3 regions of the Ornithinimicrobium cryptoxanthini genome follow, and region 1 is predicted to be linked to each of the others. Evidence: riboswitches for the same ligand, from Rfam matches in the RefSeq annotation. Region 1 holds a riboswitch; each other region holds the start of a gene.
What was found. Region 1 has a riboswitch for cyclic di-AMP ahead of NF557_RS02325 (C40 family peptidase). Riboswitches for the same ligand answer to the same signal wherever they lie in the genome.
Positions count from the first base shown of each region.

Region 2: another riboswitch for cyclic di-AMP. It lies ahead of NF557_RS17510 (transglycosylase family protein); the one in region 1 lies ahead of NF557_RS02325 (C40 family peptidase).
Region 3: another riboswitch for cyclic di-AMP. It lies ahead of NF557_RS08130 (C40 family peptidase); the one in region 1 lies ahead of NF557_RS02325 (C40 family peptidase).

Region 1 is NZ_CP099490.1:492,422-497,482, forward strand. Features, by position in the region: gene NF557_RS02300 (hypothetical protein) at 1-309, opposite strand, end outside; gene pdxH (pyridoxamine 5'-phosphate oxidase) at 368-1,060, shown strand; gene NF557_RS02310 (DUF305 domain-containing protein) at 1,094-1,798, opposite strand; gene NF557_RS02315 (thioredoxin-like domain-containing protein) at 1,800-2,498, opposite strand; gene NF557_RS02320 (metal-dependent transcriptional regulator) at 2,628-3,323, shown strand; cyclic di-AMP (ydaO/yuaA leader) riboswitch at 3,616-3,762, shown strand; gene NF557_RS02325 (C40 family peptidase) at 3,765-4,673, shown strand; gene NF557_RS02330 (1-acyl-sn-glycerol-3-phosphate acyltransferase) at 4,763-5,061, shown strand, end outside.
Region 2 is NZ_CP099490.1:616,074-621,134, forward strand. Features, by position in the region: gene NF557_RS02875 (serine/threonine protein kinase) at 34-1,803, shown strand; cyclic di-AMP (ydaO/yuaA leader) riboswitch at 1,998-2,142, shown strand; gene NF557_RS17510 (transglycosylase family protein) at 2,150-2,884, shown strand; tRNA gene NF557_RS02885 (tRNA-Thr) at 3,000-3,075, shown strand; gene NF557_RS02890 (flavin-containing monooxygenase) at 3,098-4,414, shown strand; gene NF557_RS02895 (bile acid:sodium symporter family protein) at 4,411-5,061, shown strand, end outside.
Region 3 is NZ_CP099490.1:1,769,836-1,774,896, reverse strand. Features, by position in the region: gene NF557_RS08135 (alpha/beta-hydrolase family protein) at 1-297, shown strand, start outside; gene NF557_RS08130 (C40 family peptidase) at 745-1,329, opposite strand; cyclic di-AMP (ydaO/yuaA leader) riboswitch at 1,682-1,859, opposite strand; gene NF557_RS08125 (sensor histidine kinase) at 2,017-3,093, opposite strand; gene NF557_RS08120 (response regulator transcription factor) at 3,144-3,914, opposite strand; gene NF557_RS08115 (metal-sensitive transcriptional regulator) at 3,922-4,236, opposite strand; gene NF557_RS08110 (heavy metal translocating P-type ATPase) at 4,294-5,061, opposite strand, start outside.

The sequences.
Region 1 (5,061 bases):
CAGGAGCTCGTCAAAAGACGCGGTGGTCGGTGGGTGCACAGCGATCGGGTCGTCACCGGAGAAGACCACCCAGTGCGCGGTGTTGGCATGGAAGACCTGCAGCACCGAGCCGTCGATCACCGTGGAGGCGTGGGCCAGCGCCTTCTTGCGCTGGTTGCCCCTGGCGACCTTGGACTGCACGAACTTCTCGGCCGGCTCGCGCTGGTTCTTCACCTGCTCCCAGACGACCGGGCCGAACTTCTGCGCTGCCGCAGCCGCGATCGGTCCGTACTTGATGAGCTTGCCGGCTGCGCTGCCCTTGCCTGCCATCGTGCACCTCCTGAAGGTCAGTTGCCTCTCCAGCCTAAGCGCGCGGCATACTCATGGCGTGACCAAAGGCGACCACCACGAGACCGGACGGCTCGAGTATGTCGGGGAGGGACTGAGCGAGGGTGAGCTCGCCCCCACCCCGTTCCAGCAGGTCAGCCGGTGGGTCGAGGAGGCGCGCGCCCGCCAGCGGGAGGTGGGGGACGTCCCCGAGCCGGACGCGTTGTCGGTCGCCACGGTCGACGATGACGGGCCGGACGTGCGGACCGTGCTGATGCGCTTCCTGGACCCGCGCGGTCCAGGCTTCGTGACCAACCTGACCTCGACGAAGGGGCGGCAGATCACGGCGCGCCCGCAACTCGCGGCGAGCCTGACCTGGCCCACGATGTTCCGTGCCATTAGGTTCCGCGGCACCGCCGAGCTGCTGGGCCGCGCGGAGGTGGAGGACTACTTCAGCGCCCGGCCGTGGGGGGCGCGGATCAGCGCGTGGGCCTCGCACCAGTCACAGCCGGTGGCCGGCCGGGCCCAGCTCGAGGCGGCCTACCGGGAGTATGCCGTCCGCTTCCCGGACCGAGGGCGCCCAGATGACGTCCCGGTGCCGGAGCAGTGGGGCGGGGTCCGGCTGCGCCCGCACCGGGTGGAGCTCTGGGGTGGGCGGATCAACCGGCTGCATGACCGGCTGGTCTTCACCCGCACGGGCGACGGCGACCTGGACGACGCCTCGTCGTGGTCACTCAGCCGACTGCAGCCGTGAGCTGAGCAGCCCCCGGGCCCCACGGCATACGCGTCAGTGGTCGGCGTCCTCGCCTGACTCCTCGAGGGTCTGTGCATCACGGGCGTGCAGCATGTCGGTCATCAGCGCGATCTCGGCCTCCTGGCCGTTGACCATGGCTGCGGACAGCCGTTGGACCTCATCCTCCACGCCGGCATCGAGCGCGGCCTGGGCCATGTCGATGCCAGCGATGTGGTGTGTGGTCATCAGCTGCAGATAGAGGATGTCTGCCGCCTCGCCCTCCAGCGAGCGCAGCTCCTCCATCTGGGCCGGGGTCGCCATGCCGGGCATCATGGCCCCCGTCGCGTGGTGCTCGGCCATGGAGTGGTCGTCATAGCCCTCGACGTCAGCCATCCAGGCCATGCGCTCGCCGCTCGCGGCCATCGGCAGGTCCCAGGTGCGGATCCAGCCCTCCATCTGGCCCATCTGGTTGCCCTGGGTGGACGCGATGTCCGTGGCCAGGGTGCGGATGTCCTGGTCGTCGGTGGTGTGGATCACCTGCAGCGACATCTCGACCGCCTGGGCGTGGTGCTCGGTCATGTCGCGGGCGAAGCCCGCCTCGACGCTGTCGTCCCCCGGGGTGGAGTCGGCAAAGACGAGCCACCCCAGGAGCGTGCCCACGAGCAGGGCCAGGATCGCGGTGCCCGCGATGAGCGTGACGCTGCGGGTGGCCTCACCGCTGGTGTCGCTGGGTGTGGTGTCGGTGGGGCGGCTTGTCACGTCAGCCCCCGACCAGGTCGACGCTGGTGCCGCCGGTGCAGACGGCACCCGGCTCCGGCGTCTGCGGGCCCTGCCGCCAGTCGCGGATGAACTGCACGAGCCGCGTGTCGTCACCGGACTCCACGCCCAGCTGACGGCCCCATGCCGTCGCCATGACGGGGTGCTCCTGACCTTCGTTCGGGGACAGGATCACGAAGGGCTGCGAAGCCAGGTCACGCAGCTCGGACAGGTCGCCCTCGGAGACGCCCGGCTGGTAGGTCAGCCAGATGGCACCGTGCTCCAACGAGTGGACGGCGTGGTGGTTGGGCACCGGCTCCTCATAGATGCCGCAGTTGAGCCAGGCCTTGTTGTGGTCGCCGCCGACGGGGGGATTCTGCTGGTACTCCACCCTGGTCTCGACGTGGTTGCGACCCAGGTCGTCGGATGGGTCGTCCAGCTCGTCATAGGTCACGACCGCGCCCATGCCCGGGCGGTTGTTGTTCTGGTCGATGACCGCCCAAGTGACCATGCCGACGATGAGCACGAGCACGAGGCCGAGCCCGATCCAGATCGCCGAGAGGCTGCGGCGTTCGCTCGACTTGGCCTGCTTCTGGATCTGGGCTACCCGGGCCTGCCGGTCGTTGGCGTTGCCCTTGTTGCCCTGGGCCTTCTTGCCGCGCTGGGACGTGTTCTTGGGTTTGGTCTGGTCAGGCCGGGCCATGGTTCTCCTGGGAAGTCGTCGAGTTCCCGACCCATGGTAGGTGCTGGACCCTGGGAAGACGCTGGGCGAGCCGGGATGAGGCGCCTCAGTAGGATCAGGTGAGACCTTGAGCCGCGACGGAGGCCCCCCATGAGCGATCTGATCGACACCACCGAGATGTATCTGAAGTCCATCCTCGAGCTGGAGGAGGACGGGGTGGTGGCCCTGCGGGCCCGCATCGCCGAGCGGCTGGACCACTCCGGCCCGACCGTCTCGCAGACGGTGGCCCGGATGGAGCGCGACGGGCTCGTAGTCCTGCACGACGACCGGACCCTGGAGTTCACCGCGCATGGTCGGCGCACGGCGGTGCGTGTCATGCGCAAGCACCGCCTGGCCGAGCGGCTCCTGGTGGACGTGATCGGCCTTGACCTGCCGCACGTCCATGAGGAGGCTTGCCGCTGGGAGCACGTCATGAGTGACCAGGTCGAGCAGCGCATCCTGGCGATCATCGACGACCCCCGCGTCTCGCCATACGGCAACCCGATCCCGGGCCTGGCCGAGCTGGACCCGTCGTTCGGCACCACCGGTCGAGCAGCCGGTGAGCACATGGTCGACGCCCTGGTGGGTGCCCAGGAGCTGGAGCTGGTGGTGGTCCGCATCGGGGAGCCGGCTCAGGTGGAGCCTGAGGTGCTCGCGCTGCTGGGTGAGGCGGGCGTGGCACCCGGACAGACCGTCTCGGCCCGGGTCGAGGGGGAGCGGGTCGTGGTCGTCGGGGCCGGGGAGGGTGACGCAGCGGTCTCCCTGCCTCGCGCGGTGGCCGCTCACATCTTCGTCGAGACGGTCTAGCAGCCGGGCTCGAATCCGGCCCTCCGAGTGCCTGTTGATAGACGTGCCGGGACCCGCCGAGGTTGCACAGCGACGCTTGTGAAGTCCCTCACAAGAACCCTGGGAGTCTGGCAAAGCCCGCTGGCGTTGCCGCAGGTCATCGGCGATTGGCCTCCGTCGGCCGACCGAGGTTGTCCACAGGCTCTTTACCAAATTGTGACAATTGCTAGATCCTGTGTGTACTGTTTACCTCGCTGCCTCTCCCCGGAGGCGCTCCTGCCGCAGAAGCTGAGTCCTGTCACTGCGGTTGGGATCTCAGAGAACTACCGCTGGCAGGAGCGGGGGACCCAACACTGGGGCTTCACCGCCCCTTGGGGCTAAGAGATGCTGGCTCGCCAGCGCCTCCGGGCAACTCCAGCCCGAGCCCGACAGCTCACCCCGTAGGCCATGGAGAGGTACACCGTGACCATTCGCCCCACCGGTCGCCACCGCGCGCCCAGCCGGCTCACCGCCGCCGGCACCACGATCACCCGCTCGGCCAAGACGACCGCTGTTGTTGCGACCTCTGGCGGCCTCCTGGCCGCCGCTGTGGCGCCCGCCAGCGCGGCCAGCCCGCAGGGCTTCGTCGAGGAGGTCGCTGCCGTCGTGACTGCCAAGGCTGCCAGCGAGGGACTCCTCAGCGCCGACCAGTCGCCGCTGAGCGCAGTTGACCTGCTCGCGACCGCCATGCCCGTCATGGCCGAGCCCACCGACCTTCCGGCCGTCGCGATCGCCGCACCCAAGGAGGTCGAGACCAGCTTCGGCGACCTCGGCTTCACCGGCGTGACCCCGGTCGTCGAAGAGCCCGAGCCCGTGGTTGAGGCCGCTCCGGCCGCCCCCGCTGAGGAGGCGACGCAGTCCACCTCCAGCACGACCTCGGAGCGGACCGAGTCCAGCGCCAGCCGCACCAACGAGCGCGCGGCCGCCCCGGCACCCGCTGCCGCTCCGGCGCCTGCTGCGGCTGCCGCTCCGGCGCCGGCGCCGGCCCCGGTGTCCAACAGCGGTGGCGTGCTGGGCGTCGCGGCGGCCTACACCGGCATCATGTACTCCTACGGCGGGACCAGCCCGAGCACCGGCTTCGACTGCTCTGGCTACACCTCCTTCGTCTTCGCGCAGGTCGGGATCAACCTCCCCCGCAGCGCGGCTGGCCAGCAGTCCTATGCCACCCCGGTGAGCAACCCGCAGCCCGGCGACCTGGTGTTCTGGGGCTACCCGGCCTACCACGTCGGCATCTACGCCGGCAACGGCATGGTCTATGACTCGGGCCGTCCGGGCATCCCGACCCAGCTGCGCGCCGTCTTCAGCGGTGTGAGCGGCTACGGTCGCGTCTGAGCCACACGTTCTAGCACGCATCACAAAGGCCCCCGCCTCGGCGGGGGCCTTTCGTGACCATCGGGTCCCCCCGCCACTACCGTAGGACCATGATTCGACGCCTTGCGGCTCGCGCCTTCTGGTCGCTCAGCCGCTGGAAACTGTCCACCGCGCCCGCACCGGACCGGCCCACGGTGCTCGTCGGTGCACCCCACACCTCCAACTGGGACTTCATCCTGATGCTGGGCATCACCTGGCGCCTGGACATGGACATCCGGTGGCTGGGCAAGCACACCCTCTTCACCGGCTGGCGTGGTCCGCTGATGCGAGCCCTCGGTGGCATTCCCGTCGACCGGTCGAACGCGGGGCGTGTCGTCGACGAGGTGGTCGAGCTAGTGGGCGCGGGCGA
Region 2 (5,061 bases), 120 kb from region 1:
TTGTCACGAAGGGAACGCAATACGGTGGTAGCCATGAGTGCCGAGTCCACGTCAGTCGAGGGAGCCTCGCCGGCCCCGCGGCGGTTGGGGCGCTACACCCTCGGCACCCGTGTCGGCGAGGGCGGCATGGGCGTGGTCTATCGCGCGCGTCCCGACGGCGCACCGAGCGACGGCAGCGGGGATGTCGCGATGAAGGTGCTGCGACCGCACATCGCGCACGACCCGGACGCGCGCCTGCGGCTGGCCCGGGAGGTGACCACGCTGTCCCGGGTGAGCAGCCCGCGGATCGCGGCCGTCCTCGACGCGGACACGGAGGGGCCGGCCCCCTACATCGTCACCGAGTTCGTCCCCGGCCCACCGCTGGACCAGGTCGTCGCAGACCGTGGCCCCGTCTCCGGTGAGGCGCTGGTGCGGCTGGGACGTGGTCTGTCCGAGGCGCTCAACGCGATCCACCGCGCCGGGATCGTGCACCGTGACCTCAAGCCGGGCAACGTGCTGATGGTCGGCTCCGACCCGGTCGTGATCGACTTCGGCATCGCCCAGGTCGCCGACGACGTGCGCCTGACGATGACCGGCCTGGTGATGGGCACGCCCGGCTATCTCTCGCCCGAGGTGGTCGAGGGCGGGGCAGTCACCGAGGCGACCGACTGGTGGGGCTGGGCGGCCACGCTCGCGTTCGCGGCCAGCGGGCAGCCGCCCTTCGGCCGCGGGCCCATGGCCGTGGTGCTCGACCGGGTGATCCGCGGGCGCACCCAGCTGGAGGAGGTCGACCCGGCGCTGCGGCCCCTGCTCGCGGCGGCACTGGACCCCGAGCCGGACCGGCGGCCGCACAGTGATGAGGTGATGCGTGCCCTGGAGCTGTATGCCGCGCACCGGCCCGTCACCGAGGCGCTGACCATGCACGCGCCCCGGCCCAGAACCGAGCAGGCCGCTCCCCAGACGAGCCTCACCCCGCAGGCGCAGCAGACCAGGGTGCAGCCCGTGCCGCCCACACCACAGACTCGCGTGGCCCCCCAGCAGGTTCCGCTCACGGCTCCTGCCCTGTCTCCTGATGCCGCATCCGGGCCGGCGCCCTACGGCGCCCCGCAGGCTCCCTACGGCGGCCCGGGACAGGATCCATACGCCAACCCGTCGCCATACGACACCCCGGACCGCTTCGGTCAGCCGATGCGCCGGCCGGACCCTCGCATCGGCCGTCCGATGCGCAGCGGCACGCTCGCCACGGCACTGGTCGCGGTCGTGGGTCTCGCGGCTTTGGTGCCTCTGCTGGCGTGGGGCCTGCTGGCGATCTGGTCGGTGCTGGCGCGCACCGTCGACCACTCGGTGACGTCCCTGGTGCTGCGCCGGCACGAGGCGGGGCGCCGGCGCTCCGACGTGCCGCTGGCGGTGATCGCCAGCCCGTGGCACCTCTTCGTGGCGGTGCTGTCGACCGGCCTGGCGATGCTGCTCCCGATCGCCTTCGCGCTCGCCGCGACGGTCATCACCGCCGGCGGACTCACGGCCATGGGAGTGGCCTCGCTCGGGGTCGAGCACCCGGTGCCGGTCGCGGTCGGCACGGCGCTGGGCACCCTGATGGCGTGGTGGGGGCCCGGCGGACTGGCGCTTCGTCGCGGCTCGCGCACGCTGGTGCGCGCCGTGCTGCCCTCTCAGATCGCCTCGCAGATCGTGGCGACGTTGCTGCTCGTCGGTGGTGTCGCGCTGCTGGCGTGGATGGTGCTCGACGGCGGCGAGGTCTCCTGGTGGCCGACCACCTGGACCGACGCGCCCTTCAGCGATCTCATCCCGCAGACGCTGCGCCCCTGACGCTGCGCCCCTGACGCTGCGCCCCTGACGCTGCGCCCCTGACGTGCGACGACGGGGTCTGTCCACAGCAGGCCTAGCCACGATCTGCCGATCTCGGTAGCCTGTCACCCGGTCCACCCGGACCCACAAGTGCATGCCAGCAGCACGCGACGCGTGTGTCCCCCTCAGTGCCTCACCTCGTCACCAGGGGACCCTCTCCGGACGGTCCGGGCGCGTGACGAGGGCGGGGAACCCAGATCGACGTCCCCCGACGTCTTGGGGTGAAGCCGCCACGGCGGCCGGGCACCTGACAGCCCGAACCCGACAGCTAACCCCGCAGGCACACGTCAGGAAGGTAGATCTGTCCATGGCACCTGCCAAGCACCGCAAGCCGCGCACGCCCCTCGCGTGCGCCCCGATCGCGCGCCGCGCGGGCGGCTTCACGGTGGCCGCTGCTGCGGCCGCCGCAGGCATCGGCCTGACCGCGCCTGCCGCGAGCGCCGACTCGGTCTGGGACCGGGTCGCGATGTGCGAGTCCAGCGGCAACTGGTCCATCAACACCGGCAACGGCTTCTATGGCGGGCTGCAGTTCTATCACCCCACCTGGGTCGGTTTCGGCGGCCAGCAGTACGCCAGCTATGCCCACCAGGCGTCCAAGGCCCAGCAGATCGCCGTCGCGCAGAAGGTGCTGGCAGTGCAGGGCCCCGGCGCGTGGCCGGTCTGCTCTGTGCGCGCCGGGCTGACCCGCGACAACGGTGGCGCCAGCACCACCGCCCCGGCCCCGCCGCGTGAGACCACCGCTCCCTCGCGCAGCGCCAGCGCGCAGGTGATGGCACCGCTGGTGCGCGACGGGATCCGCGGCCCGCTGACCACCAAGGCGATCCAGCGCTGGGTCGGCACCACCCAGGACGGCATCTTCGGGCCGATCACGACCAGGGCGCTGCAGACCAAGGTCGGCACTTATCCCGACGGCATCTGGGGCCCGAACTCGCAGGCGGCGCTGCAGGACTACCTCGGCATCTCCCGCGACGGTTCGACCTTCATGAACTACCGCACGGTCCTCGCCCTGCAGAAGCACCTGAACGCCAACGTCATCGGCTGAGTCGCCGGGCAGCTCCAGCTCCAGCCAAGGCGGTGGGTATGCCGACAGGCAGGTAGCATCGTCGTCGTTGCCGGCCGCGGTGGTCGGCTCCTGCGTCGCTGCTCTGCAGCGGCACGCCCCTGTAGCTCAGTTGGTAGAGCATCCGCCTTGTAAGCGGACGGTCGCGGGTTCGACTCCTGTCGGGGGCTCCACGGGCCAGTCTCGAGGAGAGAGATGACGGACACGTCCACCTATGCGGTGATCGGCGCGGGCCCCTCCGGGCTGGCCGCGGCCCGCAACCTGCAGCGGTTCGGCCTGCCGTGGACCGGCTACGAGCTGGCCGACGGTGTCGGCGGGCTGTGGGACATCGAGGCCCCTCGCAGCACGGTGTATGCCTCTGCCCATCTCATCTCGAGCCGGACGACGACCGAGTTCACCGAGCACCCCATGCCGGCGGGCACGCCCGACTACCCCTCGCACCGGCACCTGCTGGACTACTTCGCCTCCTTCGCCGACCGGTTCGACCTGCGCGCGGGCTACCGCTTCGGGACCGAGGTCGCCGAGGTCGTGCCCGACGGCGATCGGTGGGTGGTCCGCAGCACCGGGCCTGGCGGCATACCCCAGGAGCAGACCCACGCCGGGGTGATCATCGCCAACGGCACGCTGTCCGAGCCGAACGTGCCCGACCTGCCCGGCCACTTCGACGGCGAGCTGTTCCACACCGCGGCCTACAAGCACGGCGAGGTCTTCGCCGGCAAGCGGGTCCTCGTCGTCGGTGGCGGCAACTCGGGGTGCGACATCGCCGTCGACGCGGTCCACCACGCCGCCAGCGTCGACATCAGCATGCGCCGCGGCTATCACTTCGTCCCCAAATACGTCTTCGGTCGCCCCGCCGACACGCTCAACGGGGGCCGTCCGCTGCCGGCGCGGATCAAGCAGGCCGTCGACACCCGGCTGCTGCGGATGTTCACCGGCGACCCGACCCGCTTCGGCTTCCCCGAGCCCGACCACAAGCTCTATGAGTCGCACCCGGTTGTCAACAGCCTGATCCTGCACCACGCGGGACACGGGGACGTCACGGTCCGCCCCGACCTGGAGCGTCTCGACGGTGACGGCGTCGTCTTCCGCGACGGGTCCCGGCAGGCCTATGACGTGGTGGTCCTCGCCACCGGCTACCGCCTGCACTACCCGTTCGTGGAGCGCTCGCTGCTCTCCTGGCCGGAGGGCTCCGGGGCACCCTCGCTCTATCTGCAGGTCGCCAGCCCGGCGGTGGACAACCTCTTCGTGGTCGGCATGGTGGAGGCCGCGGGCATCGGCTGGCAGGGCCGTTACGAGCAGGCCGAGCTGGTCGCCGCCTATCTGGCGGCACAACGCAGCGCCCCGGAGCGGGCCGCCACGATGCGGGCCCGGGCGTCGGACCGCTCGAGCTGGCCAGACCTGACCGGAGGCTACGACTACCTGGGTGTGGAGCGGATGGCCTACTACGTCAACAAGGATGCCTACCGCCGCGCGGTCCGCGCGCAGACCGCCGAGCTGGGAGTGACGCCGTGACCGATGTTGACGCGATCCGGATCGCCTTCGACGAGGGGTCGATCACCACCCTGCGGATCGTGCTGGCGCTCATCCTGCTCGGCGTGGCACTGGACACCCGGGTCTCCGACTTCGCCCGGGCGGTGCGCCACCCGTGGGCCATCATCGTGGTCGTCGTCGCCCAGTTCCTCCTGCTGCCGGCCATCACCTTTGCGCTGACGCTCGCGCTGGACCTGCGCGGCTCCATCGCCCTGGGCCTGATCCTCGTGGCGTGCTGCCCACCGGGCAATGTCTCCAACATCCTGACCCACCGGGCGGGCGGCGACGTGGCCCTGTCGGTGTCGATGACGGCCGTCGGCAATGTGCTGTCGATCTTCCTGATGCCGGTGAACCTGGCCTTCTGGGGGTCGCTGCACCCCTCCGGCCGTGACCTGTTGCGCGACATCTCGCTCAACCCGTTCGACATGCTCCTGGAGATCCTGCTCGTCATCGGCCTGCCGTTCGTCGTCGGCATCTTCATCGCCCACCGGTTCCCAGGGTTTGCGGCACGGGCCCGCAGGGTGGTCGGTCCGGTCGCCTTCCTCGGGCTGGCCGGGATCATCGGTGTCGGCATCGCCTCGAACTGGGCGATCTTCACGGCCTACATCGGGCTGGTCGTCGTGGCGGTC
Region 3 (5,061 bases), 1.3 Mb from region 1:
CTCCAACAGGCGGACGACCCCATCGTCTGGTGGGACTGGGACCTGCTCGTCACCGAGCCAGACTGGCTGGAAGAGCCACTCGACGCCGCGGTGAACCCGGCGATGGACTGGACCCCGGTGGCCACGTTCCTGCAGGTCGCGGTCGACATGGCAGTCGGCAACGACTTCGACCAGGACCACGGACATCTTTACGGGACGCAACCGTTGAGTGCGTGGTATGCCGTGGTGCAACCGGAGGGGTGGGACGCCGAGCGGCTGGAGTCGCTGCGCCAACGACTAGAAGAGGTGGAGCGCTGACCGATGCCCGAGGACCTGGTCGTGTCCGTGGCGTCGGGCCAGTCAGTCGGATCGAGGCTTCGGTGGCGAGGCTCGCCGGAGCCAGCCGCCGCCGTAGAGTGCCCACAGGACGAGAAGTGGCTGGAGGAAGAGCCGCGCCAGCGCACGGCATACTCGGCCAGTTCCATCCGGTGAGGAGCCTCAGCGGTGCTTTGGTCCAAGAAGGAGTCCTCATCCTCAGGGGTAGGCTGAGGACGAACCGGGCATCGGGCTGGCCCGGTTGTCGACGGTGAGCGAACCACCGTGGGCGTGGGCGATCTGTCAGGCGATGGCCAGCCCGAGCGGACGAAGCGTCCGCATACAGGCTCGCAGTCAGCGATAGGACTGCCACGGCCGTCACCCTGCACCTCGAGGTGGGCCGAAATACCGCTCGAGGACAGGGTCACCGTGACCATGCTGTTTCGAGTTTCAGGCGCGACCAGCTGCCATCAGCCCGGAGGCGTAGTTGATGCCGCTGATCTTGGAACCGTCCCAGCTGGACCAGTCGCGGAGGGAGTGGATGACCTGCCCGCCCCCGAGGTAGATGGCTACGTGGAAGATGCCAGAGGGGGAGCCGTTGCTGCTGTAGAAGAGCAGGTCGCCTCGTTGGATCTCGGAAAGGGAGACCCGGCTCGTGGCGTGGTACTGGGCTTCGCTCCCGTGCGGGATGCTGATGCCGGCGGCACGGAAGGCCGCTGTGGTGAAGCCGGAGCAGTCGTAGGCACCGCCGCTGTTCGATCCCCAGCTGTAGGGAAGTCCCAGGTTGGCCTGTGCCCAGGCGATGGCTGCCTCGGCGCCTTGGCCACCGACGGGGGCCACGGGTGCAACCGGCTCGGCCGGCGCCTCCTGCCGGGACTCCGACCGGCTGCCCGCGCTGTCTTCCTCGCGGGTCTGCGCGGCGGAGACCCCCGCGTCACTGAGATTCTCGGAAGCCGGCGCGGTGCTCTCGTTCGCCACCTCCACCGGCTCCGGCTCCGGCTCCGGCTCCGGTGCCGGCTCCGGTGCCGGGGTCACGCCGGTAAAGCCAAGTTCGCCAAAGTGGCTGTGCTGCTCAACGTCATCCGGGGCTGGTGCCGGGAGCGCTTGCACAGGAACGTCTCTGGCCGGCTCGGCGGTCACACGGAGCGAGGCAGCAGAGCTGGGAGTGGAGCTCTGATCGATCACCATCGGGCGCTGAATGCCTTCCGGAGCCGGGAGCGGGTCAGTGCCGATGACACCGAAGGCTGTCGCTGGGGGCGCGGGCACGGAGGTCGCGGCCCCAAGGGCGGCCACGAGCAGGCCGGAGGCCGCCACGGTGGCGGTTCCGGTCACGGGACGGGGCAGGTTGAGTGGGGCGCGGTGGCGCCCGGGTATGCGTCGCTTCACGGGTTTACCTCTCCTGCGCCTGCGGGGTTAGCTGTCGGGCTCGGGCTGGAGTTGCCCGGGAAACGGCCCAGTGTTCGTGAGCCGAACCTTCGCCCCGGAGGAACGCAAGGCGTTCCACTTCATGGGTCCCCCGCTCTTGTCATGCGGACTTCTCGTGTGACCCGCAGCGCTGACAAGACTCGGCGAACGCCCGGGACCCACCAGGGGCAGGTAGGTAACAAAACGATAACGGCCAGGACTCAGTGGAACGCCCTCAGGACCCGAATCATGGTCGTTCTTCATGGAACCTTCATGAAAGCCGGGCAGTGCGTAGGGCACACCGCTGCAGACGGGGGTCTACAGGGCCGGGAGCCACCAGGCGACGGTTGTCCCACGCCCTGGGCCGGGGCTGGTGACCGAGAGATCTCCCCCGTGGGCCTTGACGATGCCGCGGGCAATCGTCAAGCCAACCCCGGAGCCACCGCGCTGTCGGTCGCGGGCGGTGTCGACGCGGTAGAACCGTTCGAGCACGTGCTCCAGAGCGTCGGCGGGGATGCCTTCGCCGGTGTCGGCGAGCGTCACCACGACCCGCTCCCCGGTGGACTGTGCCGAAATGGTGACCGCACCCCCCTCAGGGGTGTGACGCAGCGCGTTGTCCAGCAGGTTCGTCATCACCTGGCCCAACCGATCGGGGTCCGCGCCGACCGTTGGCAGATCCTCCTCAACTTTTTTCGCGAGGCGGACCCCCTTAGCCGCGTAGACCGCCTCGTGTGCAGTGATGGCCTGCTCGATCAGTCGTCCGATGTGCACCGGTTCATGAACCAGGGCCAGATGGTGTTCCTCGATGCGCGAGACGGTGCTGATGTCTTCGGCCAACCGTGCGAGCCGCTGAGTCTGCCCGCGCAGCATCCCCACGGTCGGCGGGTCCAGTTGGGTCACGCCGTCCTCGGTGCCCTCAAGGTAGGCATCCAGGGTGGCGATGGGGGTGCGCATCTCGTGAGCGAGGTCTCCCAGCATCTGCTGGCGCGTGGTCTCGGTGTCCGCGAGCCGGCCTGCCATCTGGTTGAACGAGTCGGCCAGGACCTTAAACTCCGGTCCCAAGGCTGGGGTTTGGACTCTAGCCTCGTAGTCACCTGCTGCGATAGTTGACGCCGCTTCTGCTACCCCTCGCACCAGCCGCGCCACCCGCCTGGTGAGGTAGTAACTCGCGGCCAGCGCGACCACCAGGGCCGCGGCCAGGGCCACCACCAGGGCGAACGTGATTGCAGAACGAAACGCCTCCTCGACGTGGATAGCCTCCACGTCAGGGTTCTCGTGGCCGGCCGCCACCATGTGCTCGCGGAACAGCGCCAGGCCCACGATCTCTGTGACCACCAAAATCGTCGCGAGTCCGACCAGGACGACCAGACCCTGCGCTATGAGAAGGCGGGTCACCAGCCCAGTTGTCCGCAGGCGTTCCCGAAAGCTGACGGAAGCACCTTGCATTAGAGGTCCCCTTCCGGCGAGGAGGTGACCTGTCCGACGTTCAACCGATAGCCCACCCCTCGCACCGTATGGATGAAGCGCGGGCCGCTGGCAGGATCCCCCAGTTTGCGCCGCAGGTGGGCAACGTGGACGTCGACCAGTTGCTCATCACCGACCCACGTCTCTCCCCAGACACCGTCGATGATCTGGCGGCGAGTCATCGCCTGGCCTGCCCGTGCGGCCAAGGCCTGCAAGACGTCGAACTCGGTGCGGGTCAGCACGGCACGATCGCCATCCAGATGGACCTCCCTGGCCGAGACGTCAATGCTCAGCGGACCAAAGACGTACAGCTGGGCACCTGCCGGTGGCTCCTTCGCCACCTGCTGTCGCGGCCGTCGCAGCATCACCTGGACCCGTGCCACGAGTTCGCGGGGACTGAACGGCTTCGTCATGTAGTCATCGGCGCCAGCACGCAACCCCGCCAACGTGTCCGGCTCCTCGGCTCGTGCGGTGAGCATGACGATGTAACAGTCCGAGAACTCGCGTAACCCGCGGCAGACGTCCAGGCCATCAAGTCCGGGTAGTCCCAGGTCGAGGATGACGACGTCGGGGTCCAGTCGGCGCGAACACTGCAGGGCGGCCGGTCCGTCATGGACGACCGTGACGTCGTAGCCGTCCCGCAGTAGGTACCGGGCTACGACGTCGGCCAGGGGCTTCTCATCATCGACCACGAGCACCCGGTATCCACGGCCGGGGCCGCGGCGGCCGGGGGGCGGCAGGTCGGCTGTCATGCGCTGCTTATGACTTGACCAGTCGGGCGATGGCCTGCGAAGCCTCGTTGATCTTCTGTTCTGCCTCGGAACCGCCTGCTTTCGCGGCGGCGACGACGCAGTGCTTGAGGTGGTCATCAAGCAGTCCGAGCGCGACGTTCTCCAGGGCCGAGGTGAGTGCGCTGATCTGGGTGAGGATGTCGATGCAGTAGGTGTCTTCATCGACCATCCGGTGGATTCCTCGGGCCTGTCCTTCGATCCGCTTGAGCCGAGCGAGGTAACGGGACTTGTTGCTGATGTAGCCATGCGTGGCTTCGACTCGTGGTGTGGTCTCGGTGGTCATATGACTGAATCCTCCTGTGTGATGACGACTGGGGTCGCTGCCTGCCTCTCGGGAGGCTTACGGGGTGGTGCTTTGCTGTTCGAGGAAGGTCCGGGCGCTGTGTTCCGGGGTCAGGTCGAGCCGGCGCAGCAACTGGGCGTTGAGCGCGACCACGACCGTGGAGACCGACATGAGGATCGCGCCGACACTCATCGGCAGCACGAACCCAACAGGCGCCAGGACACCGGCAGCCAGAGGCACGGAGATCAGGTTATAGCCCGCGGCCCACCACAGGTTCTGCTTCATCTTGCGGTAGCTGGCACGCGACAGCTCGATCACCGACAGGACCGAGCGTGGGTCCGAGGAGGCCAGAATCACCCCTGCCGAGCCGATGGCCACGTCGGTGCCAGCACCGATGGCGATGCCAACATCGGCCTGGGCCAGGGCGGGGGCATCGTTGACCCCGTCGCCAACCATGGCGACCTTGCGCCCCTCCTGCTGGAGTTCAGCGACCTTGGCGGCCTTGTCCTTCGGGCGTACCCCGGCGAAGACCCGGTCGATGTTCAGTTCCTTGGCGACGGTGTCCGCCACGGCCTGGGCGTCTCCAGTGATCATCACCACCTGCGCGCCGGCAGCGTGGAGCGCCTCGACCGCCGCCCGGGACTCCGGGCGGATCTCATCAGCAAGGCGCAGCGCACCGATCACCTCACCGTCGGCGAGAACGTGCAGGATGATCGCACCCTCCAGACGCCAGCCCTCGACGACGGGCAGCTCGCTGGCACCGTGCTTCTCCAGCAGGTACGGCCCACCCACCTCGATGACCGTCCCCTCAACGCTGGCTTTCAC